Regions from separate parts of the Metabacillus indicus genome, predicted to be linked through region 3. Evidence: riboswitches for the same ligand, from Rfam matches in the RefSeq annotation. Region 3 holds a riboswitch; each other region holds the start of a gene.
The links. Region 3 has a riboswitch for S-adenosylmethionine ahead of ACK1LH_RS01215 (LLM class flavin-dependent oxidoreductase). Riboswitches for the same ligand answer to the same signal wherever they lie in the genome.

Region 1: it holds a riboswitch for S-adenosylmethionine, as region 3 does, so the genes downstream of both, mtnW (2,3-diketo-5-methylthiopentyl-1-phosphate enolase) here and ACK1LH_RS01215 (LLM class flavin-dependent oxidoreductase) in region 3, are expected to answer to the same signal.
Region 2: it holds a riboswitch for S-adenosylmethionine, as region 3 does, so the genes downstream of both, ACK1LH_RS09090 (YezD family protein) here and ACK1LH_RS01215 (LLM class flavin-dependent oxidoreductase) in region 3, are expected to answer to the same signal.
Region 4: it holds a riboswitch for S-adenosylmethionine, as region 3 does, so the genes downstream of both, ACK1LH_RS04815 (bifunctional homocysteine S-methyltransferase/methylenetetrahydrofolate reductase) here and ACK1LH_RS01215 (LLM class flavin-dependent oxidoreductase) in region 3, are expected to answer to the same signal.

Annotation. Positions count from the first base shown of each region.
Region 1 covers NZ_CP176757.1:1,503,624-1,511,595, reverse strand. The annotation lists gene ACK1LH_RS07510 (aldo/keto reductase family protein) at 1-871, opposite strand, end outside; gene ACK1LH_RS07505 (ZIP family metal transporter) at 1,116-1,850, shown strand; gene ACK1LH_RS07500 (aspartyl-phosphate phosphatase Spo0E family protein) at 1,901-2,149, opposite strand; gene cbpA (cyclic di-AMP binding protein CbpA) at 2,403-3,056, opposite strand; gene ACK1LH_RS07490 (1,2-dihydroxy-3-keto-5-methylthiopentene dioxygenase) at 3,183-3,716, opposite strand; gene ACK1LH_RS07485 (methylthioribulose 1-phosphate dehydratase) at 3,742-4,374, opposite strand; gene ACK1LH_RS07480 (2-hydroxy-3-keto-5-methylthiopentenyl-1-phosphate phosphatase) at 4,371-5,033, opposite strand; gene mtnW (2,3-diketo-5-methylthiopentyl-1-phosphate enolase) at 5,030-6,268, opposite strand; SAM riboswitch class I at 6,349-6,456, opposite strand; gene ACK1LH_RS07470 (pyridoxal phosphate-dependent aminotransferase) at 6,510-7,700, opposite strand; gene ACK1LH_RS07465 (carbon-nitrogen family hydrolase) at 7,802-7,972, shown strand, end outside.
Region 2 covers NZ_CP176757.1:1,814,439-1,822,410, reverse strand. The annotation lists gene cysC (adenylyl-sulfate kinase) at 1-459, opposite strand, end outside; gene sat (sulfate adenylyltransferase) at 476-1,615, opposite strand; gene ACK1LH_RS09100 (anion permease) at 1,658-2,680, opposite strand; gene ACK1LH_RS09095 (phosphoadenylyl-sulfate reductase) at 2,735-3,436, opposite strand; gene ACK1LH_RS09090 (YezD family protein) at 3,542-3,685, opposite strand; SAM riboswitch class I at 3,750-3,855, opposite strand; gene ACK1LH_RS09085 (hypothetical protein) at 4,027-4,287, shown strand; gene pyrE (orotate phosphoribosyltransferase) at 4,323-4,955, opposite strand; gene pyrF (orotidine-5'-phosphate decarboxylase) at 4,952-5,671, opposite strand; gene ACK1LH_RS09070 (dihydroorotate dehydrogenase) at 5,640-6,575, opposite strand; gene ACK1LH_RS09065 (dihydroorotate dehydrogenase electron transfer subunit) at 6,569-7,354, opposite strand; gene carB (carbamoyl-phosphate synthase large subunit) at 7,351-7,972, opposite strand, start outside.
Region 3 covers NZ_CP176757.1:205,644-213,615, reverse strand. The annotation lists gene ACK1LH_RS01225 (D-alanine--D-alanine ligase) at 1-1,070, opposite strand, end outside; gene ACK1LH_RS01220 (thioredoxin family protein) at 1,346-1,666, shown strand; SAM riboswitch class I at 1,724-1,830, shown strand; gene ACK1LH_RS01215 (LLM class flavin-dependent oxidoreductase) at 1,911-2,972, shown strand; gene ACK1LH_RS01210 (class I SAM-dependent methyltransferase) at 3,414-4,172, opposite strand; gene ACK1LH_RS01205 (DedA family protein) at 4,260-4,859, opposite strand; gene ACK1LH_RS01200 (hypothetical protein) at 4,990-5,688, opposite strand; gene ACK1LH_RS01195 (ABC transporter ATP-binding protein) at 5,685-6,554, opposite strand; gene ACK1LH_RS01190 (GntR family transcriptional regulator) at 6,544-6,921, opposite strand; gene ACK1LH_RS01185 (DUF3889 domain-containing protein) at 7,073-7,390, opposite strand; gene ACK1LH_RS01180 (GNAT family N-acetyltransferase) at 7,440-7,972, opposite strand, start outside.
Region 4 covers NZ_CP176757.1:958,987-966,958, forward strand. The annotation lists gene ACK1LH_RS04805 (SDR family oxidoreductase) at 8-877, opposite strand; gene metH (methionine synthase) at 1,014-4,427, opposite strand; gene ACK1LH_RS04815 (bifunctional homocysteine S-methyltransferase/methylenetetrahydrofolate reductase) at 4,420-6,273, opposite strand; SAM riboswitch class I at 6,359-6,459, opposite strand; gene ACK1LH_RS04820 (YajQ family cyclic di-GMP-binding protein) at 6,621-7,112, opposite strand; gene ACK1LH_RS04825 (S1 RNA-binding domain-containing protein) at 7,212-7,972, shown strand, end outside.

The DNA of each region.
Region 1 (7,972 bases), 1.3 Mb from region 3:
CGATCTGATCAGGATGAGATGCACCGACAAGGGTGCTTGCAACGTTATGCTGGCGCAGGGTCCATGCAAGGGCAAGCTGGGCAAGTGTGATGTCGTGCTCTTTTGCGAGCTGATCGAGCAGCTCTACTTTGCGGTTCACCATATCATTTAAGATCTGCTTCATCCATGAATTGACGTTTTCACCTGAAGCACGGCTGCCTTTCGGGATCAGCCCCTCTTTATACTTTCCTGTCAGGATTCCCTGAGCAAGCGGTGACCAGACAACTTGAGATACACCGGCATTTTCGCACATAGGGATGATTTCTTCTTCAATATCCCGGTGAAACATATTATATTGCGGCTGATTGACGACGATTCTGTCAAGAAGATAACGGTCTGATACACTGAGCGCTTCCTGAATTTGCGCAGCCGTCCATTCGCTGACCCCTGCATAAAGAACTTTTCCCTGGCGGATCAAGTCGTCTATTGCCCTCAGCGTTTCATCAAGAGGCGTTTCCTGGTCATAGCGGTGGCAATAAAAAATATCGACATAGTCAAGGTCCATTCTCTTTAGACTCGCATGAACCTGTTCCATAATATGCTTTCTTGAAAGCCCTCTGTCGTTCGGCCCGTCTCCCATCGGCCAAAACGCTTTTGTCGTAATGACATAAGAGTCGCGCGGAAATGATTTAAGCGCCCTTGACATGACGACTTCTGCTTTCCCGCGTTCATATACGTTGGCACTGTCGAAAAAGTTGATGCCCGCTTCATAGGCCCTATGGATAATTTCAGATGCTGCCCGCTCATCTACTGTTTTCCCAAATGTAAGCCAGCTTCCAAGACTGATTTCACTAACTTTTAACCCCGATCTCCCAAGCCTCCGGTACTGCATCTCCATTCCCCCTGTTGTGCATGATCAATATCGTTATCTTTAACTTATCAGAAATTTCAAATATCGTAAAGAGAGAGAATCGCCGTCCTTGCGACACAATTTGACACCGCCCCCTCCTCAAATCAATCATTCTCCTTCATTTTTTCTCTGCTTCGTCATCAAACAGGTGCAAAGTCTATCTTTTCACAGACAAAATCAGCTATAATATGGCTAACATAGATCCGTTTAAAAAAGGAGCAGTAACATGACAGAAGTTTTACTCGGCAGCACACTGTCTGCCCTTGCTACAGGACTCGGGGCTCTTCCTATCCTGTTCCTGCAAAATACGATTACACACAGGTGGAGAGATATTCTGCTTGCTTTCACCGCAGGCATCATGATGGCTGCATCCATGATGAGCCTGCTTCCTGAAGCGCTGAATCAGGGAGGGTTTCTTGAGGTCTTTGCCGGACTCTTTCTCGGTGTTTTGGTGCTGACGACACTTGAAAAAAAAATCCCCCATATAGACCTTGAGCATTCAAAATACGGCATACAATTTGACGAAAAGGCGTTCCTGATTATCGCTGCGATCACGATGCATAATCTGCCGGAAGGACTTTCTGTAGGTGTCAGCTATGCATCAGAGCAGTCAGAGACAGGAAATCTGATTGCTTTCGCCATTGGTCTGCAGAACGCTCCTGAAGGATTTCTCGTCGCCTTATTCCTTTTTAATCAGAACATCGGCAAATTTAAAGCTCTGATCATTGCAACTATGACAGGCGCAGTTGAGATCATAACTTCGCTTCTGGGATTTTATTTGACGTCATTCGCGGACAATCTCGTTCCTTACGGCCTGTCCTTTGCAGCCGGGGCCATGCTGTTCATTATTTATAAAGAGCTGATTCCTGAAAGCCACGGGGACGGAAATGAACGGAATGCAACCTACTCCTTCATTCTAGGAATATTGTTCATGATTCTGCTCATTGAGACCTTCGGCTAAATAAAGCGAAAATAAAAACGGCTGAGCTGCGAGCTCTGCCGTTTTTGGTTCTATATAGTAAGTCCTTCCCGATCTGTCCATTTTTTCATAGAATGAATAAACCGCATAAAAGGGGGGGTTGTCCGGTTTTCTTCTTCAAAAACAATCTGCTGGTATTGGTTTAACAGCATGTCCAGTTCCTGGCTGCACTTCACGGCCTCGCTGCTCGTATATCCTCCGGCCCTTGCAGAGTCCATCATTTCTTTCCTTTTTGTATCGATGCTCTCAAGCAGCTGGGTCTTATCTGATACAGTTGACATTTTCTTCCCTCCGCCTCATCCAAAAATATCTGTAATGGGAATAAATATTCAAGTAAATTATTACAGATACTTCTAAACTTGTAAATAGATTAGCAAAATCCGACAGCTTTTTCACAGGACTTTTTGACAATTCTGTTAACACACTTGGATGAACCGACTTGTTTTCCTTTCTTTTCCCATATTCCCCCACATTCAAACCTATATTTCCAACTTTTTTTATAATAAAAAAGAACCGGATTTACCGGTTCAGCAGTTATTTTATCAGTACTTTATCACTTTTGTTTACATCATCCACCGCGGTCACTCTGAAATCTTTTTCTTCGAGTTTTTTAATGATTTTATGAAGCTTTTTTTCTGAAATATCATGGGACAGATTGACGATGATCCGTCTTAAATATGTATCACCATTATCCAGAGTGAGCAGCCCTTCAATATTTACATCTTTGATCGCAGAAACAAGTTCCTTGATGGCACCCTTGTGTTCCTTAGTGCCGACAGTCAGGATATATCCTCCTGTCTTCATGCCGAATGAATCTTCAAGAACATCCATAATGTTTCCATGTGTAATGATACCGGAAAATTCATCTTTTTCATTCAGAACAGCTAAAAATGGAAGCCTTCTGATTGTCAGAAACGTTTTAAAAAACGAATCCTCCTCGTAAACAAATGCATCCTTATCTACAATCAAAGATTGAATTGAATCTTCATTCTTGCCCTGCTTTTCTACATAATAATCGAGCAAATCAACTTTATAGATCAAACCTGCAAAAACTGTCCCGTTGTCTTTCAGAACAGGAATGCTGCGGTAACCTGATTCTTTCAGCAATTCGTAAGCTTCTTTTACAGTACTCTCCGCCTTGCAGTACCTGACATCTTCTTTTTTTACAAAATTGTAGCGAATTTTCATGCGGACAATCCTCCCCTCTTATATTGTTGAAAATTTACCATAGAACAGGACAAGAGTAAAGAAAATTCTAATTATTAAGCCCGCAAGAAACCCCCTTCCTGAAAATGAAGGGGGGATTAAGACCGTTTAAGCCTGCTGCTGTTCTTTTTCGTAGATGGGCACCCATCCTTCAGTCGTTACAAAAATGCGGACTGCTACTACTTTACGGTCTTCCTGCAGCGTAAAGTAGTGGCGGATGTTCGGAGGAACAGAGATCAGGTCGCCGGGATTCAGTTCAACATCGAAAAATGAGCCGTCTTTTGCCTGGATAATAAAAATACCGTGGCCGCTGACAATAAAGCGGACTTCATCATCTGTATGATGGTGCTCCTTCTGGAAATTTTGAAGAAGCTGTTCTAGATTCGGCGTGCTTTCAGACAAAGAAATAACGTCCTGTGCCATGTAGCCGCGGCGTTCCGAGATATCCGCAATTTCATTTGTGAACACCTGAAGAATTTCTTCTTTCTGTTCATCAGAAAGGCTGTAGTTTTCTCTCAATGCCTCCGGCAGCTTCTCAATATCCCATTGCTCATAAATGACCTCCTGCGCATTAAGAAATGCTGAAACTTCCTTTTGATCTGTTAATCTTTCATTCGTTTCTTGAAAACGGATCGTCGCCATCCTTCATTCCTCCTGTATGGTAAATTTATCGCACGAGCGATTTTGCCTGTTTAAGAGCAAGCAGTTTCACTTGATAGGAAAATAAAAATTCGCACGCTTCCAGCACTTTTTTGGCTTCAAACGCGTCTTTTCCCCAAACCGTAATGCCGTGGTTCCGGATAAGAACGGCACCAGAGCTGCCTTTGACATGTCTGCCGAAGTCAGCAGCAAGAGCAGGAATGTCCGCAGGGTTTTCAATAATCGGAATATGCCATTCGGCATCCTCCTCCCACAGCCCGAAAGCTTTAATGATCTCCTGCCCTTTGAAGGTGATTCCGCCTTCATCGCCATACAATTCAGAGATCACATTATTGTCTACAGTGTGGACATGGAGGCTGCAGCCGGCACTGGTCCGCTTATAGATTTCTACGTGCAGAAGGGTTTCCGCTGAAGGTCTTTGTGCTGTATCTTCAAGGGGTGTTCCAGCACCGTCCACAAGCAGAAAATCTTCATCTGTTTGGAGTCTCTTGTCTTTTCCGCTTGATGTGACCAGGAACGAGAGCGGATCTGAATGAACTTTTATCGCAAGATTTCCGCTTGTTCCCGGAAACCAGTCCCGTTCCGCCAGTTCCCTTTTCACAGCTGCAAGCTCACTCCAGCGCTGTTTATATAAGCTCATACTGCCGCCTCCTGCCTTTTCTTCAGCCCTTCAATCACGTCATAAAAAGTTGAAAATGCCTGATGCCGCAGCTGAAGAGTTTCACATTTTTCAAGAAGATAATCCCTGGCAAACACAAAATCTGCAAGCTTGGCCGCTTCAAGATCTGTCACCGAATCTCCGATTACAATGACCTCCTGATCAGAGGAAGCAAGCTTTCTGATGATGCTCGGCTTGCAGCATCCGCAGTCATTTGTGCATCTGTCATCACATGAATTCGGCCAGAGGATTTGAACAAATTCCCCGCTGAAATCTGATTCATTGCAGTAGACACGATCATATTCCACAAGCCCGTTTAACAGCGGATAGACGAAAAAATCAATTCCTCCGCTTACAATGTACAGATGTATTTCATGATCTTTTGCAAACTGAACAAAATCACTGAATCCGTCCCGGATCTGTGCGGTGAACAGCAAATGCTGAATCATATCAGCCTTGAGCTTTGAAGGGATCAGCTCAAACATCCTTCCGACGCCTTCACGGACTGAAATGCGCTGGCTTAAAACATCATCTTTTAAAGTGTTCCACTCAGAAGGAGCGAATCGTTTCATGAGCGCGATAATATTGTCATTGTTTGTAATGGTGCCGTCAAAATCACAGATAATAACCGGTTTGCTCATCGGCCCGCCTCCACCTGACCCCAAAGATCAAGCGCAAGCTGAAGGTCGCGTTCGCTTTTAGCTTTTTCAGATAATGAGATGCCTTCAAGTACAGCATCGATTGCAGAGCGGAAAGCTCTTCCGCCCGCCTGCGCACCGTTTGGATGCCCGTGTACGCCTCCGCCGGCATTAATGACGCTGTCGATGCCGAAATCCTGGATAAGAACAGGAACAAGGCCCGGATGAATTCCAGCTGATGGAACCGGAAACGTTTCTTTTATGCCGGAAGTCTCTTTGCACGCTGCACCGATGGACAGTGCCGCATCCCTTTCAAGTGCCACACTGCCGTATGGCGACGGGAAGAGGGAAAAGTCCGCACCGCATTGCCGCAGCAGCTTTCCAAGCAGCAGAGAGTGCGAAATCCCGTATAGGGCGGAAGAAGACAAGGCTCCGCTTACAGCAGGGTGCGCCATGATCGGGACATGAATCTCCCTGTCTTCTGCAAGCTCCTGCAAAACGTCAAGACCATAAGCGAAAACATTAAACAGCAGGGCGTCCGCCCCGAGGTCTGCAGCGCGTCTTGCCTTCTCTTTGAGGCTGAAGGTCTTTCCAGTTAAATTAACAGCATACATAGCTTTATGGCCGGTCTCCTCATACACGCTGCCAAGCACTTCTTTTCCTGCTGTAATTCTTTGCTCAAACGGAGTCAGAGGATTGTCAAACAGGATTTCGTCATCCTTTACAAGGTCAACGCCGCCAAGTACCTGATGCCTGAGCTGATCTTTTAAAAACGTGAGATCACGTCCAATGACTCCTTTGAAAATGCTCATGAGAAGAGGCCGGTTATAGACTCCAAGCTTTTCCCTGATCCCGCTTATGCCAAATGCAGGTCCCTGAAAGGAAGAAAGAAGATCTCCTGTAAACTCCAAATCAAGCAGTTTCACTTCGCCGTCAAGGGAAAGCTTTCCGAAAACCGTCGTAAGGACTGCAGGAAGGTCATGAGAGTAATTAAGACCAGGATAAAATATTTTTACAATTCCTTTTTTCACTTTTTTTCCGAGAAACTCCGAAATGCGTTCTTCAGCATCCGTTTCTTCAACTGATACAACTTGGCCCTTGTGCTGTTTCAGCTGCTGCTGTGTAAGCTCCGGAAGGTCCGTCCATGAGCCGACCGTAAGGCCTATGGCGATTCCTTCTGCTTTTTTTTGGATGCTGCTCTGATCATAGATGAGATAAGTTGCTGTAACGCCGCTCATGATTATGCCTGCCTTTCGAATTAGAAAATAAAAAAGGTCCCCTCCGCTGACGGAAGAGACCTTATCTGAAATGGGTAAGATCCTTATCTGCCAGCAATTGCTGCAAGATTTAGCACCGTGCTTAAACATCGTTTAAGTCGGTTGCCGGGCTTCATCGGGCCAGTCCCTCCACCTGCTCTTGATAAGAATTGTATATGTTCTGAATAACCTGAAATTAATTTGGATTATGACAGCTTTTCCCTCAGCTGTCAACTGACTGTGAAAAGAGATTTAAAGATTTTATTCTTTCAGCTGCTTCTCTCAATCTCTCTTCAGAGGTTAAAAGTCCCGCACGGACATACCCCTCACCGAACGTCCCGAATCCAATGCCCGGCGCCACGCAAACATGAGCGTGTTCCAGCAGATAGTCAGCGAATGATTCCGATGTGAATCCCCCGGGTACAGGCAGCCAAGCAAAGAATGATCCCGGAGGAGCCTCCACTTTCCAGCCGATGCCGTTCAGTGCGTCTATAAACGCCGCACGCCTGCTTTCATAGCGTGCGACAAGCTCGCTGACGCAATCCTGCGGGGCAAGAAGAGCAGCAGCTGCTGCTTCCTGTATTCCGCTGAACACACTGACAAACATGTGATCCTGGAAAAGATTAATCGACTCTATGACGCTTTTATTGCCGACTGCAAACCCGATCCTCCACCCTGCCATATTATACGTCTTAGACAGCGTATAAATTTCAATTCCAGTCTCTTTTGCTCCCTCGGATTCAAGAAAGCTGACCGGCTTTTTGCCGTCAAAGCCAATTGCTCCATAGGCAAAATCATGCACGACGCAAATGTCATTTTCTTCAGCAAACGCAACCGTGTCATCGAAAAAGCTCCGGCTTGCAACTGCCCCTGTAGGGTTGTTCGGATAGTTTAAAAACATGAGCTTAGCATCCGCCTTCGCTTTTTCAGAGAGCTTGGAATAGTCAGGCAAAAACTCATTTTCCTTCAAAAGAGGCATATATTCCATACGGGCCCTCGCAAGCTCTACGCCTGACCAATAATCGGGATAGCCCGGGTCGGGAACAAGAACCGTCTCACCGGGATTAAGGAGACACTGCGGAATTTCGACAAGACCTGCCTTTCCCCCAAATAGAATCGCCACTTCTGTGTCAGGATCCAGTGTAACGCCATATTCCCTTTGATAAAATTCTGTTATCGCCGTTTTTAAAAAACGCTGTCCTCTGAACGGGGAATATTTGTGATAGTCCGGTTTGCCTGCTGCTTCCTGCAGGGCTTTTACAATATGAGGCGGCGTCGGCTGATCCGGATTCCCCTGGCCAAGATTAATGACATCATGTCCGGCCTCAATACTTGTGTTAACTTTTGCAACGAGACCTGCAAAAAATTGTTTTGGAAGATTATTTAATAGCACTGATTGCTCGAACTTTTTCATCTTTGCACCTTCTTATGAAAATTCTTGAAATTCTAGTGAAAAATCATATATTGTTATAGTCAGCTTGTAAAGGAAAATATTTTTTAGCGGAGATGACGCATATGAAACTTAAAATCGCCTGCCTTCAGACAGACATTGCTTTCGGAAAACCGGACGAAAACATTGCAGCAGTGGAAGAAAAGATGAAATCCATCATGCTTAGCGACAAACCTGATGTGATTGTACTGCCGGAGTTATGGACGACCGGATATGACCTGACACGTCTTGATGTG
Region 2 (7,972 bases), 1.6 Mb from region 3:
AATCTCTTCATTTCTCGCTTTTTTATAAAGACCTTTAGGATCACGCTTCTCGCATTCTTCAACAGAACATTTCACATAGACCTCAAGAAATTCATTCTCTCCGACAAGCGATCTGACAAGATCGCGGTCAGCGCGGTAGGGTGAAATAAACGCCGTCAGGACAATCTGCCCGCTTTCCACAAACAGCTTTGAAACCTCGCCGATCCGGCGGATATTTTCTTTGCGGTCTTCTTCACCGAAGCCAAGATCACTGTTCAGTCCATGTCTCACGTTGTCTCCATCCAGCACAAATGACTGGGCGCCGCGGTCGAACAATGTCCGTGCAAATGCGTTTGCGACAGAAGACTTGCCTGAAGCAGACAGCCCTGTAAACCAGAGGATAAAGCTTTGATGCTTGTTTTTATTATGCCGTTCTTCTTTTGCGATAGATGCTTGATGCCATACGATATTGCTGCTCATCATTGTTTCTCCCTTCTTACGAAACGACTTCTTTTTTTAGTCCGCTGATCAATACTTCAATCACTTCAGGCCTGCTGAATGTGCTTGGCGGCACTTCGCCGTTTCTCAGCATCTGTCTGACCTTTGTGCCTGAGAGAATGACGTGATCTGCGCTGTCATGAGGGCACGTTTTCGTTGTAGCCATACTTTCGCATTTGCTGCAGTAGAAGCTGTGGTCGAATTTCATCGGCTTAATGCCAAGCTCCGCTTCTTCAAATTGGTCAAATATCTTCTGAGCATCATATGTGCCGTAATAATCACCGACGCCTGCATGATCTCTTCCGACAATAAAATGCGTGCATCCGTAATTTTTGCGGACAAGCGCATGGAAAATCGCTTCTCTTGGTCCTGCATATCTCATCGCAGCAGGGAAAACGCCAAGCTCCACTCGTTCTTCCGGATAGTAGTTTTTAAGCAATACTTCATAGCTCTCCATGCGGATTTCTGCTGAAATATCATCAGATTTCGTTTCGCCGACAAGAGGATTCAGAAACAATCCGTCAACTGTTTCAAGGGCAGCTTTCTGGATGTATTCATGTGCTCTGTGCACAGGATTTCTTGTCTGGAAGCCGACTACGGTTTTCCACTCTTTACTTTTAAAAATCGCTCTTGTTTCTGATGGATCAAACGTATATTCTTTAAACGGCTTATCGGGACGCTTGATCAGAGTGATTTTGCCTCCTGCATAGATGTCTTCTCTTTCATGCAGTTTTTTCACTCCGGGATGGGCGAGATCCGCTGTTCCGTAAACATTGATCGCTTCATTCGTTTTATCCGGCTCATAGAGATCTTCGATTTCAATCAGCCCATACACTTCGCCGCCATACTGAAGCTTTGCTTTGTCTCCTGTCTTCAGCGACGCTGCTGTTTCTCTTGAAACCGGAAGCGTGATCGGAATACTCCAGACTGTGCCGTCTGCAAGTCTCATGCTGGTGACTACACTTTCATAATCCTCTTGTGTTAAAAAACCCGTAAGCGGGCTGTAGGCTCCGATTCCGATCAATTCCAGATCGCTGAGAGCCATTGCATCAATTTCGATCACCTGATCGATTTCATGTGCAGTTACTTCAGGATTGTATACATCAACTAATACTCCACCATGCGGCTGTAAACTCATTTATTTTTCCTCCTAAACTGACCTTTTTAATTGGTTTTAATGTTAAATGCCTCCGCCTTCTTCATGCACGGCACGCTTTTCATCCTTTATCGCCTTCATCAGGCTCAGTGCACCAAGTGTTGCCAGCATGACACTCAGAAGAACGATAAGGGAGTACATATCCTTTTCCAAAAACAGTTTGACAAGCATATACGATATGGCAAGTGAAAACAACGGTGAAACAATCCAGATTCGGATGATTTTCTTCACAATGTGCTTTTGAAGGATCTCGCTCCCGCTTTTCGCCATTCCAAGTCCGATAATAGCTGATGAGGTCACCTGCGTCAGAGGGACGGGAAGTCCGAAAATGGAACTGGCAATCACAAGTCCTGCTCCTGTACCGGAAATCAGAATGCCTTCAGGCTTTGAATACCGGGTAATTTTCTTACCGTTTGTTTCAAGCACTTTTTTGCCGAGAAAAATCGCTCCAAGAGCAACAAATGCTCCTCCGAGCAGGGTCCCGTCCGGCACGGAAATCAGGCCAGCCCCGACAAGCGGCCCTACTGCGTTTGCCACATTGTTCATTCCAGCTGAGAAAGCCTCGAAAAATCCTGCCAGTATCAGGATGCCTGTAAGGAGCGGACGGTCTTTAAAGAACGGTTTATGCTGCACTTTATAAAGCCCTTTGCCGAACAGCCAGGCAATTCCGAAAGCTGCGACAGGAACAATCACCCAGAACATCATGATAATCATCAGTGATTTAATAAATAGGATCTGATAGGCAACTCCCACTCCCACAACGGCTCCAACCGTCACCTCGCTTGTTGAAAGCGGGATTCCCAGCAGGTTTGCAAGAAACAGCGAGCTTGTCGCAGACAAAATAATGATCAGAACAACTTTCACATCAATGATATCCTGCGGAATAATTCCGGCACTTATTGTCTTAACAACCTCTCCCCCGCCAAGATACGCGCCTGCAAAAACACCGATGGCGCATATAAAAAGGGCATGCCGGGCTTTCGGAACTGCACCGGAACCGTAAGCTACTCCCATGGAAGCAGCGGCCCCGCTCGCTCCAATATTCATGGCGAAAAAGAGACTGATGGCAAGCGCACCCAGTTCAAGCACCGCAATCCCTCCTTATCCATGCAGGCCGCATTCTGTTTTGCCCTGGCCGCTCCATCTGCCTGAGCGCAGATCATCTGCACTGAACGCAGGCTGCGTGCAGTGGAAACAGCCGATGCTCGGATATCCCTGATCATGGAGCGGATTATAAGGGAGGTCATTTTTATGAACATAGCGCCAGACATCTTTCCACGTCCAGTGAATGAGAGGACAGACTTTTACCGACTGAAACTTGTCGTCTTTATTGATAAATTGCACATTTTTCCTTGTTTCAGACTGCTCTCTCCGAAGCCCTGAAATCCACGCTTTTGACTGAGAGAGTGTTTCATTCAGCGGCTGAAGCTTTCTGATTGCACAGCACTGATTCGGATTTGTTTCCCACAGCTTATCTCCATGCTGTTCAGCTTGTTCTGCAAGGGTAAGGGCTGGTTTTTTCATCGTAATTCGGAGCTTGGGATACTTTTCTTTTACACGTTCAATGGTTTCATATGTTTCCTTGAAATGAACATCTGTATCAAGAAACACAATCGACGCATCCGGTTTTACTTTTGAAATCAGGTCAATGAGAACAATGCCCTCAATGCCAAAGCTGCAGGCATAGACAATCTCTTCGCCGTAATGGCCGTAAGCCCAGTTCAGCACATTCAATGCGCCGCTGTACCCGTCGTCTGTTTCAAAAGTCTGTTCATGCTCCTGCCATGTTTTATACGTAAGCATGCTGGTCTTCTCCTCACTTTTTCAGGTCCTGTACAAAAAGCTTTTAATAGTAGGACAGGAGCCCGCTTTCGTTAAAATGCCTCCAGTTTATCCAGTCAGCATTTTTCATTTCATTCTTATTTTTTCATTTTTCTCAAGCTGAATCACTTTTCCGTCCTGAACGATCAGTGTCACAGAACCATAGCTCATTGTGTTCAGCATTTCCTTCAGCCTGTCGATGACCGCGTCAAGTTTTTGATCAGTACCCACAGTGGTCCCCCGTTTCTTTCCCATTAAAAAAAGCCTTCCGGTTTGAAAGACTGTTCAGGCATCAACCTTATCTTCCAAAATGGGTTTCATTTTGCTGGATGTAGCACCTTGCACGCATGCAGGTTGCCGGGCTTCACCGGGCCAGTTCCCTCCGCCTCTCTGGATAAGTTTATTATATTTTTCTAAATTTTATCACAATTGCAGTCACTGTCAACCTTAGTTTTTCTATCGGAATTAAAAAAACGACTCTTTTTAGGAACTATTGATAAAAAAGTGCTAGATATACAGCGCCGGAATAAGGTGTACTATAGTTCGTCCGGGAGGTGGGAGTTATTTTTATCTTGTTAAGTGCAGCTGCCGTTTTTTATGCGTTAGGCGGATTTTCATTAGCTTATGCGGCAATGGAGATTGATGACCCAGCCATTTTTGAAAAAATGAAAGAGGAACGCGGAGTGATGAAGTGTTTCGGAATGCTCGGTTCTGCGGGATTTAAACTCAGCGGGAAGCTGCTGCCTGCACCCTGGCAGAAAAAAGGATTCAGAATTGGCTTTTTGCTGATCAGCACACTGGCTTTTTCCGGAAGCGTGCTGATATGGAAATAAAAAAAGGCATCAGCTGCTTCTGATGCCTTTATCATTTATACGTTCAGCCATTCTTCTGACGATGGATTTTCACGCCATTTCTTCAGCTTGGCTAAGTCTTCTTTTTGAATGGAGCCTTTTTTCAGAGCTGTTTCAATCAGAGATGAATAGTCCGTCAGTGATACGGAATGAATGCCTTCTTCCTCAAGCATCTCTGTCCCTTTTTGCAGTTCATATGTGAAAATGGATACAGCGCCGATCACTTCGCATCCGGCTTCTCTAAGGGCTTTGACCGCCGTAATAACGCTTCCTCCGGTTGAAATCAAATCCTCCACTACTACCACTTTCTGTCCTTCCCGGATCTTTCCTTCAATCTGATTGCCCTTTCCGTGTCCCTTTGGCTTGCTTCTCACATAGGACATCGGCAGATTCAGAAGATCACTTACCCATGCAGCATGAGGAATTCCTGCAGTAGCCGTGCCTGCTATCATTTCAGCTTGGGGATAATGCTCTCTGATCAGAGCCGACAGGCCTTCTGCAATGTTTTTTCTTACTTCCGGATAAGAAAGCGTGAGGCGGTTATCGCAGTAGATCGGTGATTTGAGCCCGCTTGACCATGTAAACGGATCATTCGGGCTAAGGAATACAGCTTCGATTGTCAGCAGTTGTTCTGCAATTTGATGGTTCATACAGGCAGTCCCTCCCAGGCGTTTTTCATTTGAGTATAGGCCGCAAGCGGATCCGGTGCTTTAGTGATGCTCCGTCCGACCACAATTCCGGTTGACCCAAGCTCTCTCGCTTTTTCAGGAGTTGCCACCCTGACCTGGTCATTTACTGCATCTCCGCTCATGCGTATGCCGGGTGTTACGGTCATAAACGAGGCTGGAAGCTCGCTGTAGATGCGGGGCACCTCCAGAGAAGAGCAGACAATACCGTCAAGGCCGCTTTTCGCCGCAAGCTTAGCGTAGCTTAGCACCGTATCATCAAGGCTGTTGCCGATCAGCAATTCTTTCTTCAGCATCTCTGCCGATGTGCTTGTCAGCTGAGTGACAGCAATGCAGGCGGGACGCTTGGAGCCTGCAGGTGTTCCGGCCTCAAGACCTTCCATTGCAGATTCCATCATGGCACTGCCGCCGGCAGCATGCACATTGACCAGATTGACTCCGAGTCCGGCAAGACCCCTCATCGCTTTTTTCACTGTTTCGGGAATATCATGGAGCTTAAGATCAAGGAAAATCTCATGTCCGCCTGATTTCAGCTGATCGATGATTGCAGGACCTTCCCGGTAAAAGAGCTCCATGCCTGCTTTTACATACAGCTTTTGTCCGGACATCTTTTTCAGGAATTCTCCTGTTTCCGCAGCATCCTTAAAATCAAGCGCGATAATCAGCGGTCTCTCGTTCATGCTTAAAGCTCCTTCCAATGCATTCTGTAATGTGGTCAAACCCATATTTTTTAAGGACATGAGGCAGTTCTTCAATGATTTCAGGGCAGACGAATGGATTTACAAAGTTGGCTGTTCCTACGGCTACGGCGCTTGCCCCCGCATACATGAATTCAAGAACATCTTCTGCTGTCTGAACACCGCCCATGCCGATAATAGGAATGGATACAGCCTGGCTGACTTCATGAATCATGCGGATGGCTACCGGTTTGATGGCAGGACCGGATAATCCTCCTGTTCGGTTTGCAAGAACCGGCTTTCCTGTTTTCAAATCCAGCCTCATTCCGATGAGCGTGTTGATCATCGTTAATCCATCTGCTCCAGCCGCTTCGATCGCTTTGGCAATTTCCGTGATATTGCTGACGTTCGGTGACAGCTTGACATAAACAGGCACCTCTGACACAGCTTTAACTGCTCGCGTAAGGGAGGCTGCCATTTCGGGGTTTGTACCGAAAGCAATTCCACCGGTTTTCACATTCGGACAGGAAATGTTCAGTTCAAGCGCGTGAACATTTTTCGCCCTGCTGATCTCTCTTGCGACTTCTACATAATCTTCTTCTGCTGAGCCCGCCACATTTGCAAGAACCGGCACATCGAATGACTCAAGCCAGGGAAGTTCATTTTCAAGGATACCTTTCAGTCCGGGGTTTTGCAGGCCGATTGCATTGAGCATGCCCGCTTCTGTTTCAGCCACCCTCGGCGTCGGATTTCCAAATCTCGGTTCGGCCGTTGCTGCCTTAATCATGATGGCTCCAAGTTTGTTCAGATCATAAAGGCCTGCGAATTCTTTTCCGAAGCCAAAGCAGCCTGATGCAGGCATAATCGGATTTTTGAGTGAAAGTCCCGGAAGTTCAACATTCAGCATGACAGCACAACCTCTCCTGCTTTAAATACCGGCCCGTCGGTGCACACTTTTTTGTAAGATGTGCCATTCGGGTCATCTGCTGTATGGCACACACATGCAAAGCATGCGCCGATTCCGCAGCCCATTCTTTCTTCAAGAGAGAGAAAAACAGGCTTGTCAGGAAAAAGATTTTGGAGGCTTGAAAGCATGGGGGTCGGACCGCATGCGAAAAGAGCGTCAAAATCGATGCTGCGCTCTTTGATGCAGTCTGTGACGAACCCTTTCGTCCCGTATGAACCATCTGCCGTCGCAATATAGGTTTCTCCGAGTTTCTTAAACTCACTTTCATAGAAAACCTGATCCGCAGACTGGAAACCGAGTACGTGGCGGACGTTAACACCCTTTGCAAGCAGACGTCTTGAAAGCTCGTATAAAGGAGGGACTCCGATGCCGCCTCCGACAAGAAGCGCTGTATCTCCCTGATTCAGGCTTTTTGGATCAAATCCGTTTCCAAGCGGGCCGAGCACATCGACCAGTTCTCCTTCTTTCCTTGCAGAGAGGAGCTTCGTGCCCGCTCCCTCTGCCCGGTAGATCATCGTGAATTCCCGCTTTTCTTTCTCTATTTTTGCAATGCTGATCGGTCTTCTTAAAAGAGGAGATGCTGCACTTGAAACCTTGATATGAACGAACTGGCCGGGCTGGTTCATCTCGTCGACCAGACTCCCTTTTAATGTAAGCTCATAAATTCCCTCAGCAATTTCTCTCTGTCCGGCAATGATCATCCATTCTTTTCGGATCAAGCGTACGTCACCTCTTTGCTGATTACTCGTTTTGGCATTTGTTCTGTTGAGAAAGTCATTGACTCTAAAACTCTTAAAATCGCTTTTGCTGTGTCAAGTGATGTGAGACACGGGATGCCGTTTTCAACCGACTCGCGTCTGATTCTGAAGCCATCGCGCTGCGGCTGTTTTCCTTTGGTCAGTGTATTGATAACGAACTGGGCTTCGCCCGTGCGGATAATATCCAGCATAGTAGGAGACTCGCTGCCGATTTTGCCGACGATTCTCGCTTCTACCCCGTTCTCATGCAGGTAGCCGGCTGTTCCGCTTGTTGCCATGATCTGATAGCCGATTGCACTGAAGCGGCGTGCTACCTCCAGACCTTCTTCTTTATCTTTGTCCGCGATTGTCAGAAGGACCTGTCCGTAATTCTGCACTTTCATTCCTGATGCGATCAGGCCTTTATAAAGAGCTTTTTCAAGGGTTGAATCTTTTCCCATCACTTCGCCTGTCGATTTCATTTCAGGGCCGAGCGTAATATCCACTCTGCGCAGCTTTTCAAAAGAGAAGACCGGCACTTTGACATAGACGCCCTCGCTTTCAGGCTGAATGCCCGTTTCATACCCAAGCTCCGGCAAT
Region 3 (7,972 bases):
ATTTGCTGCTTGCCTTCGTGGCGTTCAAGGGCAAGCTCGACAAGACGCCCGATAAGCTCAGGGTACTCAACGCCTGTATGCTTCCAAAGAAGCGGGAACATGCTGTATGGCGTGAATCCCGGCATTGTGTTCACTTCGTTGATCAGCGCTTTTCCGTCTTCTGTCAGGAAAAAGTCTGCGCGTACAAGTCCTGATCCGTCGATTGCCTTAAAGGATTTAATGGCAAGCTCTTTAATCAGTTCATATTCTTCTTCCGTAACCTGCGCAGGAATCATCATGTCCGTGTCGCCGTCTTCGTATTTCGCTTTATAATCATAGAATTCTTTTTTAGGAGCAACTTCACCGACAACCGAACAGATCGGCTCATCATTTCCGATGACGCCGATTTCAATCTCGCGTCCGATGATGCCTTCTTCAATGATGATCTTACGGTCATAATCAAATGCCTCTGCGAATGCTTTTTCAAGTGACGCACGGTCTTTGCATTTGCTGATGCCGACACTTGAGCCCAGATTGGCAGGCTTAACAAAGCAAGGATAACCAAGCTCCTGCTCCACTTTATCGTAAGCTTCTTCAGGCGCCTTTTTCCACTCGCTCTTAATGTAGGAAACATAGTTAGCCTGCTCAAGTCCTGCCTGGGCAAACAAGTTTTTCATGATCACTTTATCCATTCCTGCTGCAGACGCAAGGACACCGTTTCCGACATACGGAAGGTTCAGAAGCTCAAGCATGCCCTGAACAGTGCCGTCTTCACCGTTCGGTCCGTGAAGAAGCGGGAATACTACATCAATTTGTTCGTTCGTTTCATCTGCTTTTGCAGGGAAAAGATCCTGATTGAGCGCAACCGGAGAAACCGCTGTGCCATTTTGGCTGAACTGAAGCTCAGCAGGTGAAGCTGCCGGCTCAGTAAGCTTGGGTCCGCGGAACCATTCGCCTTTTTCGGAAATGTAGATCGGATGTATATCAAATTTATTCGTATCAAGTGCTTTTATAACAGCAAGTGCCGTCTGCAGGGAAACCTGATGCTCTGCGGACTTGCCTCCATATAATAATCCAACTTTAATTTTCATGCGGATATCCCCCTAAGAAAAGTTCATCTCTACTATATTATCACTTTCGGCCCAAATTGTTATAGCCCATCATGGATTTCTTTATAACATTCGGGCAAAGGCACAATTTGCGTCCTTTAAAGGCGTTTCCAATTTCAGTAAGGCAGGCGATGTAAGCGCGTTTGTCTTTATCCTGTTTTTTGCCGGCAATCATTGCGCACTTTTTCATGCATCAGGCATTTCCTGCATGCAAAACACCTGTTTTGTATTAAAATAAGGGCAAGGAGGTCTGATTCATGAAACCAATTACATCAGAAGAACAGTTCCAAACATTAATTACCCAAGATCAAGAGGTGCTAATCAAATTTTTCGCAGACTGGTGCCCTGACTGTACAAGAATGAATATGTTTATCGGCGAAATTATGGAATCCTATTCCTCATATGAATGGTATGAAATCAATAAAGATGAGTTCCCTGAAATTGCAGAGAAGTACCAGGTTATGGGGATTCCGAGCATCCTGATTTTTAAAAACGGCGAGAAGCTCGGACACCTTCACAGTGCGAATGCAAAGACTCCCGACCAGGTGACGGAGTTCCTTCAGGAGAAGCTGGGCTGATTTTTTAGAATTGACATACTAATCAAATTATTTTATGATACAACTAATTTCATACGTTTCTTATCAAGAGAGGTGGAGGGATATGGCCCTTTGAAGCCTCGGCAACGGATCTGACAGCAGAAACCGTGCCAATTCCAGCAAACAGTTTGTTTGAAAGATGAGAGCTAGAACTTGCACAGCAGAACCAGCCTCTCTTGTCTAACAAGAGGGGCTTTTTTATGCAGATTAGAGAGGGGATTCCGCAATGAAATACGGTTTTTGGCTGCCAATCTTCGGGGGATGGCTCAGAAATGTAGAAGATGAAAAAATGCCTCCTACTTACGCCTACGCAAAGGAAGTTATCCAAAAAGCAGAGGAGTGGGGCTACGACACCACCCTTATCGCCGAGCTTTACTTAAATGATATTAAGGGACCTGAGCATGATTCGCTTGAAGCCTGGACGACTGCTGCCGCTCTTGCCGCCGTCACAGAGAAAATTGAAATTATGACAGCAGTCAGACCCGGCTTCCACAACCCTGCTGTCACGGCAAAGATGGCAGCAAACATTGACCACATCAGCAATGGGCGGTTTACCCTGAACGTTGTTTCCGCCTGGTGGGAAGAAGAGGCACGGCAGTACGGCGGCATTTTTACAGAGCACGACGCGCGCTACGACCGGACCGAAGAATTTATTGAAGTCCTGAAGGGGCTTTGGGAAAAAGAAACGTTTACGTATCAGGGAAGGTTTTATGACCTGATGAATGCCCGCCTTTCACCGAAGCCGGTGCAAAAGCCTAATCCAATTCTCTATGCAGGAGGAGAAAGTCCGCGCGGAAAAGAAACGATCGCTGAGCATTGCGATGCTTATGTGATGCACGGGGGAACGGCAGACGAAATCAAAACGAAGATTGACGGCATGAAGCAGCTGCGGGCAGCACGCGGAAAAGAGCCCTTTCAATCGTTCGGAATGGCTGCCTACATCATCTGCCGGGATACCGAAGAAGAAGTGCAGCAGGAGCTGAAGCGGATAACAGATGTTAAAGAATCTTCCGCCTATGCAGGTTACAAAGACTTCACGACGAAATCCCAGCTTGAACAAAAGCTTGAGCTCTATGACTATTCGGTTTCAAACCGCGGGCTTCGTCCAAATTTGATTGGCACTCCTGAGCAGATTGCTGACAAGATCCTTGAGTATGAAGAGGCAGGACTTGATTTACTCCTCCTCCAGTTCTCGCCGCAGCTTGAAGAAATGGAGCGCTTTTCATTACAGGTCATGCCGCTTGTGGAAAAGAAACGGAAAGAAAGCACGTTTTCATCGTTAACTTGATTGATTGACGCAGAAAAACGCTTGGATCTTATTTGCCAAGCGTTTTGTGCGTTATTTTCAATTTAGCACTTAACGTACCCGTTCCCTTGCGCTCCAGTCACTTGCTTTCCGCGGGGAGTGCCTGGAGCCTCCTCGCTGCGCTTGCGGGGTCTCCAGCGCCCTCTTCATCCCCAGAAAAGCGGAAGCGCCCGTTTTGCTCCGGCAGTCAGATAAGAAATCACCCGAAAAGTCCGGTTTTGACTTTTTGGGGGATTTTGTTCTGACAGAGGAGCCTGAGCGCTGCAGCTGGACAAGGAGTCAAGTGCCTTCCGATTCAGTCCACTTTATTTTCTGGATGTATTGGCTAAAAACTGTAATCAATCAACTGTCAGCAAAAACCACCGAGGCACCAATTTTCCGGGACTTTAACCAGTACCGCCCTTCAGCCCTCTTCCCTTTTCATCATTCCGGTTTTACAGCTTCAAACGTAATCGTCTGCCGGTCATGCTCCGGTGCTGCTCCATATGTATAGTCCGCAGAAATTACAATGTCTGTAAAGCCGAGGCGTTCTAGTACCAGCTTAAATTCCTTCACTCCGTACCACCTCATGGCAAACCTCTGCAGCTCGGTTTCTGAAAGCTTTCCGTCTTTCCACTTTTCATACTTCAGATAGGTCACGGAATACTGCTCAAGCACGCTGTACTCAACCTGCTTTGCCTCCATTGTGATGATGTGCTGATCGGGCGTTTCCCACATGCTGGTGAACACCTGATTCAGCTGCTTTTCCGGCTGCAGGTCAAGATCCAGAATAAGTCTGCCGCCCTCTGTTAAATGCTCATAAAAATTCTTCAGCGCATGAACAGATTCCCTCCGGTCTTCAATCAGCAGAAATGTGCCTGCAGGCAAAATAATCGCCTCGAATTTGCCCGGAAGCTTAAATTCACTCATGCTTGCTTCTGTGAGCACTGGACGAAGTCCCCTTTCCTCACATCGCTTCCGGCATGAATCAAGCATATACGCAGAGTTATCTAAGCCTTCAATGGCGAATCCATCCTCGAGCAAAGGAATGTACACTCTTCCGGACCCCGCACCCGGCTCAAGGATTCTCCCCTTCACTTCACGCAGACGTTCCCGGTAAAACTCAAGATCGCCAAAGGAATGGCCCACCGGCTTGTCTAAATCATATACTTCTGTTGCTAGCTTGCTGTACTGGCTGAACATTCATATCCCCCTTGCCGCGCATTCTACTATTATTAATAGCCCTAAACGCATCCAACATACATTTAATCAAACGTTTGTTTAATTCGCTTAGATTCTCTTTTCTCCTGCTTCATTTTTTTTCATTAAATAATAGCCAATGCCTGCAAGCGTCATAATGAGAATCATCGGCAGCACGTACGGCTCTGCATTTTCTTTGATCTGTGTCCAGTTTGTGCCAAGCTGAATGCCCATATATAAAAAGAAAACAGTCCAGGGAATCATGGCTGCAGCCGTGTATACGGTGAATCTCCATAGCGGCATTTTCCCAATCCCGGCAGGAATGGAGATGGCATGCCTCACAACTGGGATAAATCTTGCCGTGAAAATAACGCCCGCTCCGTATTTTTCAAACCATTTTTCAGATAGATCCAGATGGTGGCTGCTGATGAAAAGATATTTTCCAAACTTCTCAAGAAAAGGTCTTCCTCCGTAATACCCCATCCAATAAAGAAAAAGCTGCGCTAAGGTTCCGCCGACAACTCCGGCGATGACAGCTCCTGTAAAGTCTACCCGGCCGAGTGAAATCAAATATCCTCCGTAGCCAAGCACAATTTCACTCGGAATGATTTCAATCATCAAACCGAGCGCAATCCCGTAATAACCAAGATCTGCAAGCGTCTCAAGCAGTGAGTAAATTAGCTCCTTCATAATGGCTCCTTTTCTCTTCATATTTCAGCAGCCTGTGCGGCCAAGCCTTTCACACATATATATGCTTGTTCCTCTTCCTCTAATCTCTTAAAAACTGAAAAAAGCAAACCGGAAACGGTCTGCTTTCTCTTTATCTTGTCATCACCGATTTGGCAGCGGCACCTATGAGAATAAACCATCCTAACACTAATAGAAGTGCTCCAACCCCCATCAGGCCTCCGTGGTATGCAAGCGCCTGTTCTCCTCCAAATTTGAATATTACTGCGATAAATTCATCCCGAACGGCCGGAATAAACAGAAGGACTGCAGCAAGACCAATAGCAGCATATCCGCCAAGGAGGCCAAAGCGGTAAAAAATACTTCCAAGCACAAAGAACATGGCCTGAAGAAAGAAGCAAATGGCAGTATCCACATAAAAATTCGTCAAATACGGGAACTCACTTTCAAGGATCATCGATAGGTAGAACAATTTCAGCTCGCCTGGTCCAAAGGCTTCCATCGCTTCGAGCACCATAATCAATACCGTATGGGAAGCAGCCATAAACAATGCAAGCATCAGCAGGAACAAGCTTGTCGTCACATAATAATTCCGTCTTGTCGCACCCATTTTGATGCTGAACGGATACGTTTCTTTTACTGTCAGGAAACCGGCAATCGAGCTGAAAATGTAAACGGCCATTCCGCTTGAAACCGTCAAATTGCCTCCAGCTGATAACTGAATTCCGTAGGATAAAGCCATACATGCAATGAGAATACTCCAGAAGATCGTAAGGGAATTACGGATGTCCAATACTTCAAACAACAGTATGCCGCGGCACTGTCTGATCATGCTGATACCCCGCCTTTCGTTTTTTCTGTCAAGTAAACCATCAATTCCTGCACAGGCACATGCTCTACTTTGAGTCCTGCTTTTTGTGCCTCTGATTTGCTTTCCCCGTACAGCACCGCCTGTTCCATGCTGCCGAATGCTTTGCGGTGAATGACATTCTTTCCTGCTGTAAATGCGGATACATCTGATCTTGGGCCGTTTACGATAAACGACTCCTCACGCAGCTCATCGGCATTTTTCTGCATCAAAAGCTTTCCGTCCGAAACAATCAGCACTTCTTCAAGCAGCCTGCTGACTTCATCGATAAGGTGTGTGGAAAGGATGAACGTTCTTTCCTGGACCTCATATTCCTCCAGCAGAAGATCATAAAACCGGCTTCTGGCTGCAGCATCAAGGCCGATATACGGTTCATCGAAGATGGTGATAGGCGAGCGGCTTGCGAGTCCTACTGTGATTCCGAGCGCAGACTCCATTCCTTTTGACAGGGATTTAACTTTCATTTTCTTATCCAGTGAAAATTCCTCAAGGAGTTTTTCAGCTGTTTCAAGGCTCCAGTTCGGGTAAAAGTACCCGGCAAACTTGAAGATGTCGCCGATTTTCATTCCCTTTTTAAAATTTTCGCTTTCATTGATAAGGCAGATCGATTCTGTAATTGCCTGATTTTCAAACGGCTTCTGGCCGCCGATCAGAACCTCGCCGCCATCAGGCATGACCTGCCCTGCAAGAATTTGCATCAGCGTGGTTTTGCCTGCTCCATTTCTGCCGAGAAGGCCGTAGATTTTATTCCCTTCAAGTTGCATTGTAATGGCGTCCAATGCTTTCTTTTTCCCATATTCTTTTGTTAACCCCGTGATGCTAACGTTCATTTGCTCCGCCCCCTTTTTCAAGCATTTCTTTCAAATCGCTCACACTGATATTCAGCTTTTGCGCCTCGGATTTCAGCGGCAGGATATAGGCTTCAAAAAACTGCTCCTTGCGCTGATGAACCAGCTTGCTCTTTGCCCCGTCTGCTACAAACATCCCAATTCCCCTTTTCTTAAAAAGAATGCCCTTTTCAACCAGCTGATTAATTCCTTTTGCTGCAGTTGCAGGATTGATCTGATAGTGCGCTGCAAATTCATTCGTTGACGGCACCCTTTCTCCTTCCTGCACTAAGCCATTGATGATATCGTCTTCAACCTGTTCTGCAATCTGCTGAAATATCGGCCTGTCAGTGTCTAAAAATGGATTCATGTGACTGACCCCTCTTCCTGTCTGTTCATTGGTTAGTTACTTATGTAATTAACTATATATCCTATTGGCAATCATTGTCAAACTTATTTGTAAACTTTTTCAATAAATATAGGCAAAAAAAAGAAACGGAGGCATTTGCCATCCGTTTCTTTTATGCGTCTTTGAATGTTACGTTCGTTACCTTTTTCGTCTTTTCGCTGTACTCCACATAGACGAAAATCTCAAACGTTTTGCCCCGCTCCTTAAGAACAAGCTTGAAGGTTTCTGTTGAGATGATGCCTTTTGTCTTCTTCCCGACATGAAGATAATCGGTGATCTGTGCACCGGGGTATTTTTCCATCGTTTTTTTCATAGCTACTCTTCCGTACTCTTCGTACGACTGAACGTGAGCTTCAGCCGAGGCTTGAGTCTGTTCCTGAACAAGAACGGCCGGAAGACATAGAAGCAGAAGAATAAGGATCCGGTTCATGTGCAGCACCCGCTTTCTTTTTCTCATAGGGTCTGCAGAGGACTGAACTTTATGCAGTCATCTCTTTTACCATAAAGACCTGCTCTGCTTTTACGATGAATCCCTCGTCTTCAAGAATGCCGCAGACAGAATGAGCTCTCGGGAAATTCACGGCTGTCCTGCTGATGTCAGCTTTATTTGAAAACGCAAATGCTTCGTGCAGCAAAGATTTAAGGACATCTTCTTTGTTTTCATGCTCAGGGTGAGCTTCGCACTGAAACAGGAGAATCCCGGAAAGCTTTCCTTCTTCATCGTATTTGCGTTTTGAAAGGGCATAGCCAATCGTTTTTCCGTTCTCAACCGCAAGCAGCGCTTCACCGTCACGAATGTTCTGCCACTGCACCTGCCATGGAATTAGCCTGCTGCAAAAAGAGTGCTCCGCTAAATTATGCGGCTTTTCCCAGTGAATATCATGCGTTAGAGCGGGCGGATCGAGTGTCAATGGAGCCGAATATCCGAGGTGAACAAGCTGATCTGCCGTCTGATATCCCATCTTCTCGTACAGCTTGATTGCCCGGTTATTATGCGAAAGTGCTTCAAGTG
Region 4 (7,972 bases), 750 kb from region 3:
TTTCTTATTAACCGTTTATAATCTTCCCGCCATTCACATGAATCATCTGTCCGGTGATGTAGCTTGAGTCGCTGCTTGCAAGGAATACATAGCTTGGTGCAAGTTCATCAGGCTGTCCGGGGCGTCCCATTGGCGTATCCGCGCCGAACTCTGAAACTTTTTCTGCATCAAACGTTGAAGGGATAAGCGGTGTCCAGATTGGACCAGGAGCTACTCCGTTTACCCGGATGCCTTTTTTCACAAGAGACATGGAAAGGGATCGTGTAAACGTTGTAATAGCGCCCTTAGTGGCCGAATAATCAATCAGCTGTTCGTTTCCTGCATAAGCTGTGATGGATGACGTGTTGATGATGCTGCTTCCCTGCTTCAGGTGGGGAAGGGCTGCTTTTGTCATATAGAAAAAAGAGAAAATATTGGTTTTGAATGTGCGTTCAAGCTGCTCTTTTGAAATTTCCTCAATACCGGCCTGCGGATGCTGCTCGGCCGCATTGTTGACAAGAATGTCTATTTTACCGAACTTGCTGACGGTTTCGTTTACGACCTGTCCGCAGAAAGCCTCGTCTCCGATATCTCCGGGAATAAGCAGGCACTGTCTGCCTTCCTGCTCCACAAGGCGCTTTGTTTCATTTGCATCATCATGTTCATCCAAATAGGAGATGACAACATCTGCGCCTTCTCTTGCAAAGTGGACGGCAACTGACCGCCCGATGCCTGAATCACCGCCTGTGATGATCGCTGTTTTATCCGAAAGCTTTCCGCTGCCTTTGTATTGATGGCTGTCAAACTCGGGTTTAGGATTCATCTGATCTTCATGCCCGGGCTGCACATCCTGATGCTGCGCAGGCATCGTTTTTTTTGTTTGGCTGTTTTGACTCATTTACAATCCCTCCAGGTTTTTATCAAGTTTAGTATGGTGAAAAATCCGATAAGTATGTTGGATATGCTGTTTATATTCCCTGTCAGTCCTTGATAAAACACTTGTTTTTGCGCAAAAAAAAACTGAGACAGAAGTCTCAGTTTAAAACGTTGAAATAACGTGCTTCAGGATGGGCAACGACTATGGCTGTAACAGATGCTTCAGGTTCCATCATGAAGCCTTCTGTCAGATTCACTCCAATGTCTTCAGGACGTATCAGATCAAATAATTTGGCCTGGTCATCAAGGTTTGGGCAGGCCGGATAGCCGAATGAAAAACGCTGGCCCTGATACTTTGCTGAAAAGCGCTGATCCATTGTGAAATCCGGAGGATCAGGGAAGCCCCACTGATCACGGATCAGCTGGTGCGTCCGCTCGGCAAGACCTTCAGCAAGCTCAAGGGCGAGTGCCTGAACAACATGGCTTTTCAAATAGTCGCCCTGTTCCTTAAATCGGTTTGCAATCTCTCTGACTTTCTTTCCTGCCGTAACAGCAAAGAAGGATACATAGTCTCTTGTGCTGCTTTCAGGTCGAACGTAGTCAGAAATGCAGCGGTGCGGCAGTTTTGACTGTCTTGGAAAATCAAAGGTCTGCAGCTTTTCTTCTGTTTCCGGATCCAGAATGTGCAGAGAATTTCCCTCTGATACAGCAGGGAAGAACTGATAAACCGCAGCAGGTTCAAACCATTTTTCCGCTTCTCCCTGCTTCAGGAGCTCATCAATGGTTTCTTTTAGAGCAACCGCCTTTGGATCATTGTTTTTCAGCATTTCCTTTACTTTTCCCTTGAGGCCGAGGTGATGGCCGATCAGCATCTGCATGTTGATATAAGGGATGAGGTGCTGCAGATTGAAATCTTTAATGATATGGCGTCTGCAGTCCTCAGGCACAAAAACAGGGGACGGTGCAAGCTCTGCTCTTTTTTCAAGCAGTTCTGTCACTGCGGCAGTCGGTTTCTTTTCAGAAAACTGTTCAGACCGCACTTCTTTCTTTTTAAACTGGGCCGGGTCGACTCGGATTCGGTTTGCAAGTGAAAGGCCGTCCATCGCATCCTTGGCATACACCACCGGTCCGCTGTATTGCGGAGCAATCTTTCCGTCTGCAAACTTTCTGGAAAGGGCAGCGCCGCCGACCAGGATCGGAACAGAAATGTCAGCTTCACGCAGATCCTGTGCGGTCAGAACCATTTGCTGGGCTGACTTCACAAGCAGGCCTGAAAGTCCGACAATATCCGGTTTCTCTTTTCTGACAGCTGTAATTAAATCCTGCGGGGTCACTTTAATTCCGAGATCCACTACTTTGTAGCCGTTGTTGCTCAGGATAATATCCACAAGGTTTTTCCCGATATCATGCACATCGCCTTTAACCGTTGCAAGCAGGATTTTTCCTTTTCCGCTGTCATCCTTTTTCTCCATATACTGCTCTAAAAAGGAGACGGAAGCTTTCATCACTTCTGCACTTTGAAGAACTTCGGCGACGATCAGCTGGTTTGTATTGAACAGCTCTCCGACTTCAGCCATTCCAGCCATGAGCGGACCGTTAATGATATCAAGAGGTGCATCATATTCCTTAAGGGCGATTTCAAGGTCTGAAATCAGTCCTTCTTTTGTGCCCTCTACAACATATTGGGCGAGACGCTGCTCAAGCGGGAGGGACTGTACAGGTTTTTTGGCTGTCTTTTTCTTTCCCCGGTAATGATTTGTAAAAGCGGCCAGTGTTTCGTCATTTGTGTTAAAAAGAAGAGTCTCCGCCATTTCAACTTCTTTTTTCGGAATGGAAGCAAAACGCTCAAGCTTTTCCGTGTTGACAATCGCATAGTCGAGACCCGCCTGTGTACAGTGATACAAATAGACGGCATTCAGCACTTCGCGTCCGACAGGCGGAAGGCCGAAGGATACGTTGCTGACGCCAAGCATAGTCAGACATTGCGGAAGTCGATCTTTGATCAGGCGGATGCCCTTAATCGTTTCTTCAGCAGAACCAATATACTGCTCGTCTCCTGTGCCGACAGGGAAAACGAGGGGATCGAATATTATGTCTGAAGGACTCAGGCCGTGCTTTTCAGTAAGCAGTTCAAACGAACGGACCGCAATATCAAGCTTCTCCTCAGCTGTAAGAGCCATGCCTTTTTCGTCTATGGTTCCGACAACAACAGCGGCACCATATTTATGAATCAGCGGAACAACAGCGTCAAAGCGCTCTTCGCCGTCTTCCAGGTTAATCGAGTTGATGATGACTTTTCCCTGGGAATAAGATAGTGCTTTTTCAATGACGGCTTCATCGGTTGAATCGATGACAAGCGGCGCCTTTACTTTTTTGGTCACTTCTTTTATGAATGCTTCCATATCTTCAAGTTCGTCGCGGTCAGGGTCTGCAAGACAAATATCAATGACATGTGCTCCGTTTTTGACCTGTGCTCTCGCAATTTCAGATGCTTCTTCAAATTTCCCCTCGGCAATCAGGCGCTTGAACTTCCTTGATCCAATGACATTTGTCCGTTCCCCGACAAACAGGGGTCTCATGGAGTCATCATAAATAAGCGGATCAATACCGGAAACGGTATGTGCCGGATCACGTTCCGGGACGGTGCGCGGATTCAGTGCGCCGACAGCATCTGCGATAGCCGTGATATGTGCAGGTGTGGTTCCGCAGCAGCCGCCGACAATATTGAGCCAGCCCTGTTCTGCAAAACCTTTCACTTTCTGCGCAAGCGAACGCGGTGATTCATGGTATTTTCCTTCCTCATCAGGAAGGCCGGCATTAGGGTAACAGCTGACGGCTGTATGAGCCATTCCAGACAGCGTCCTGATATGGTCTGTCATAAACTCAGGTCCTGTCGCACAGTTCAGGCCGACAGAAAGAGGCTGCATATGTTCAAGAGAAATAAAGAAAGCTTCAATGTCCTGGCCGGCAAGAGTCGTGCCCATTGGCTCAATCGTGCCTGATACCATAAGGGGAATTTCTTTTCCGGTCTTTTCAAACGCACGCCTGATGCCTAAAAAGCCGGCTTTTACATTCAGCAGGTCCTGGCTCGTTTCAAGGAGAAGCAGATCGGCGCCGCCTGCAAGCAGTCCCAGTGTCTGTTCTTCATAGTTATCAATCAGTTCCTCAAATGTGGCTCCTCCCGTAACAGAGAGCGTTTTTGTTGTTGGTCCCATTGAGCCTGCTACAAAGCGGGGCCATTCGGGTGTTGAGTATTTTTCAGCTGCTCTTTTCGCAATTTCAGCCGCTTTTTTATTCAGTTCAAAGGCAAGGTGCCCAAGGTCGTATTCATCCAGGACGATTTTCGTAGACCCGAACGTATTTGTCTCGATAATATCTGCTTTTGCTTCAAGATAAGCTTCATGGATCGATTGAATGACCTCAGGTGCAGTTATAGTCAAATATTCGTTGCATCCTTCGTAGGCTTCTCCGCCGAAGTCATCTGCAGAAAGATTGGCGTCCTGAATCATGGTGCCCATCGCCCCGTCAAGAACGAGGATTTTTTTCTCAAGCTGTTTTCTTATATCAGACATGCGTAATCTTCCTTTCGGTGGCCTCAGACTCTTTTTTATGGATATAATTCGTTAGTTCCACTGTCAGTTCATAATTCAAAAACGGTGTGATCAAGTAAATGCCGTAGAACAGATCAAACGCAGCATCAATCAGGTTTTTGGCAATGGCCAGACCCTCCTGATACGATTTTTCCTTATCATCTCCGGCATTGGCCATTTTTTCGCGGATGCTGTCAGAGAGGGTGATGCCAGGTATCTCATTATGAATAAATTCAGCATTCCGGCTGCTAGTGAGCGGCATAATGCCGATATAGACGGGTACAGTTAAGTGTTTTGTTTCTTCATAGACATCAATCAGCTGTTTTTCGGAATAGATCGGCTGGGAGATAAAATAATCAGCCCCGCACGCGATTTTTTTCTCGAGCCTTTTAACGGCTTTATCAAGATACTTCACATTTGGGTTAAAGGCGGCGGCTACAGAGAAGTTCGTCTTTTCGCCAAGCGGTTTTCCTGAGTAAGAAAGCCCGTCATTAAATTGCTTAATCAGACTGATCAAATCAAAGGAAGAAAGGTCATAAACAGAAGTTGCCCCCGGGAAATCCCCGATTTTGGACGGATCTCCTGTTATGGCTAAAACATCTGTTAATCCAAGGGTGTGCAGCCCCATTAAATGTGACTGCAGTCCGATTAAGTTGCGGTCTCTGCAGGTGATATGAATCAGTGAGCGAATCCCGTGAGTCTGCTGGACAATGGATCCCATGGCGGCATTGCTGATTCTTGGTGAAGCAAGGGAATTATCCGCAAGTGTTAAGGCATCGATTCCAGCCTCCTGCAGGGCCTTTGCTCCTTTCAAAAATTTATCAATCCCGAGCTTCTTAGGCGGGTCAAGCTCTACAATGATGGAGCGTTTTTCTTTGACAATATCCTGCAGCGGAGGATACTTTCTCTCTGCAGCAGAGGCAATAGAGATTTCTTCTTTTCTTGCTTTCACCTTCTTTTCAGTCACCGGAGGCAGTCCTTTAAGAGCAGAAGCCATTGCCCTGATATGATCAGGAGTCGTTCCGCAGCAGCCTCCTATTAATCTCGCACCCTGGTTTCTAAAAGCAAGTGCGCTTTCAGCGAAGTATTTTTCACCGGATCCGTAAACAAGTCTGCCTTCCTCGATAGTCGGTAGGCTGCTGTTTGGATAAACGGACAGGAAGGCCTTTTCTGGAAGAGGAACTTCCTCCAGAGATGAGAGCATATGATACGGTCCAAGCCTGCAGTTCAGCCCGACAACATTCGCCCCGAGTTCCTCAAGCTGGGACAGACCGTCAGAAAGAGGAGTGCCGTCCTGGAGAACGCCGATTTCATGGAGGGAAATGTTCGTTATGATCGGCAAGTCTGTTTCTTTTCTTGCAATCTCGAGAACGGTCTTCATTTCTTCAAGATCATAATACGTTTCAAGCAGGAGGCCGTCGGGTTCTTCGTTCAGCAGAAGATAGAGCTGCTCCCTGAAATTGCGGCGGAGATCCTCGAGCGAATAGGCTCCTTTTTTAAAAGCGCGTACACCGCCGATTGTGCCGAGGACATAGGCTGAGGTGCCTTCCGCAGCTTGCTTTGCAATTTGCACAGCCGTGCGGTTAATGGCGCGCACCTCATCTTCAAGCCCGTATCTGGACAGCTTGATATAATTGGCCCCGTACGTATTTGTCTGAATGACATCAGCGCCGGCATCAAGATACGCCTTATGAACATTCAGGATGTCATCCGGTTTTGACAGGTTCAGTTCTTCAAAACACCGGTCCACACCGTGGGAATAAAGCAAGGTGCCCATTGCTCCGTCCCCGATCAGAATTTTTGTCTGCAAGTCTGTTAAAAGTGCCAAAGCTATAAACCTCCTAAAATACAGCTGATAATGGAAAAAAGAAAAAAGCCTTCCAAGAAGAAGACTTTTGAGTATGCGCGGCTTCTTCTTATCGTCCGATGGATGCATCGCTGGAATTAGCACCTTGGATTGCGCCAGGTTGCTGAAGCTTCGACGGGCCAGTCCCTCAGCTTCTCTAGATAAGAATCGAAAAATATGAAATTGGCTAAATGATATTATATCTAATTTACATGTTTTTTTCGGGAGATTCAAGTGCGAAAAGTAAAAGTTTTCTGAATTGATGAGGAATTCTTGCCCCAGTCCGGATAAAAAAAGACCCAGCAGGAAAAACTGCTGAGTCCTCTCGTTTATCTGAAATTAATGAATTGAACATCGATCGGCAGATCCGCACCGCGGACAGCTGCAATCACCTGCTGCAGGTCGTCTTTGCTTTTGCCGGTAACGCGGACCTGATCATCCTGAACCTGCGTTTTCACCTTAAGTCCTGCATTTTTTATGATCGCGTTAATCTTTTTCGCATTGTCCTTATCAATACCCTGGACAAGCTTTGCACGCTGGCGGATGGTCCCGCCTGATGCGCCTTCAATTTTTCCGTAATCAATATTGCGCGTCGCCACGTTGCGCTTGATCAGTTTTGAAATGAACACATCCTTCAGCTGATCCATTTTAAACTCATCATCAGAAACTAAAACAAGCTCCTCTTTTTCAAGCGTAATGCTGCTTTTGCTTCCTTTAAAATCATAGCGTGTGCCGATCTCTTTCATCGTCATCGTGATGGCATTTGTTACCTCAGGCATATCCACCTTCGACACAATATCAAACGAACTGTCCTTGGCCATAAGAATCCTCCCAAAAGTTTGTATTATCCTTAGATTATAGTAGAATGTACATGATATAACAACTAACGGCAGTTCAGCTGCAAAGGAAGGAACGAACAAATGAATCCCGGAACGTTTATGACGCTTAAAATAGATGAAAAAGTAGATTACGGATATTATTTAACAGATGGAGAAGACCGAGTGCTGCTTCACAAAACGGAAATCACTGAACCGATTGAAGAATTGGACGAGGTTGAAGTGTATCTGATTGTTGACCATGAAGACCGCCTAGCGGCAACGATGAAAAAGCCGACGATATCAGAAGACCGGTTCGGATGGGTGGAAGTAGTCAGTGTCAGGGAAGACATGGGGGCATTCGTCGACATTGGCCTTTCAAAAGATGCACTTGTCGACAACGATATTCTCCCGGCTTACGTCAGTGTATGGCCAAAAGAAGGCGACAAACTCTACTGTTCCCTGAAAGTGACGAAAAACGGAAGATTTTTCACAAAGCTTGCAACGGAAGATGTCATGCAGGAAAACATCGTCCCGGCTGAAGGAGTCCGGAACAATCAGGCCGTTACAGGAAGAGTCTACCGAATCATCATTGCAGGAACTTTCATCATAACTGAAGAAGGCTACAAAGGATTCATCCACTCCTCCCAGCGCAAAAGAGAGCCGCGTCTTGGCGAACTTGTAACAGGACGAGTTGTTGATGTGAAAGAAGACGGCACCCTTAACGTTTCTCTCCTTCCGTTCAAACATGAGGCATTGGATGAAGATGCACAAGTGATCTGTGATTACATGGAAGAAAGAGGAGGAGCCATGCCCTTCTTTGACAAGAGCGACCCGGATGACATCAAAGAACGCTTCAACATGAG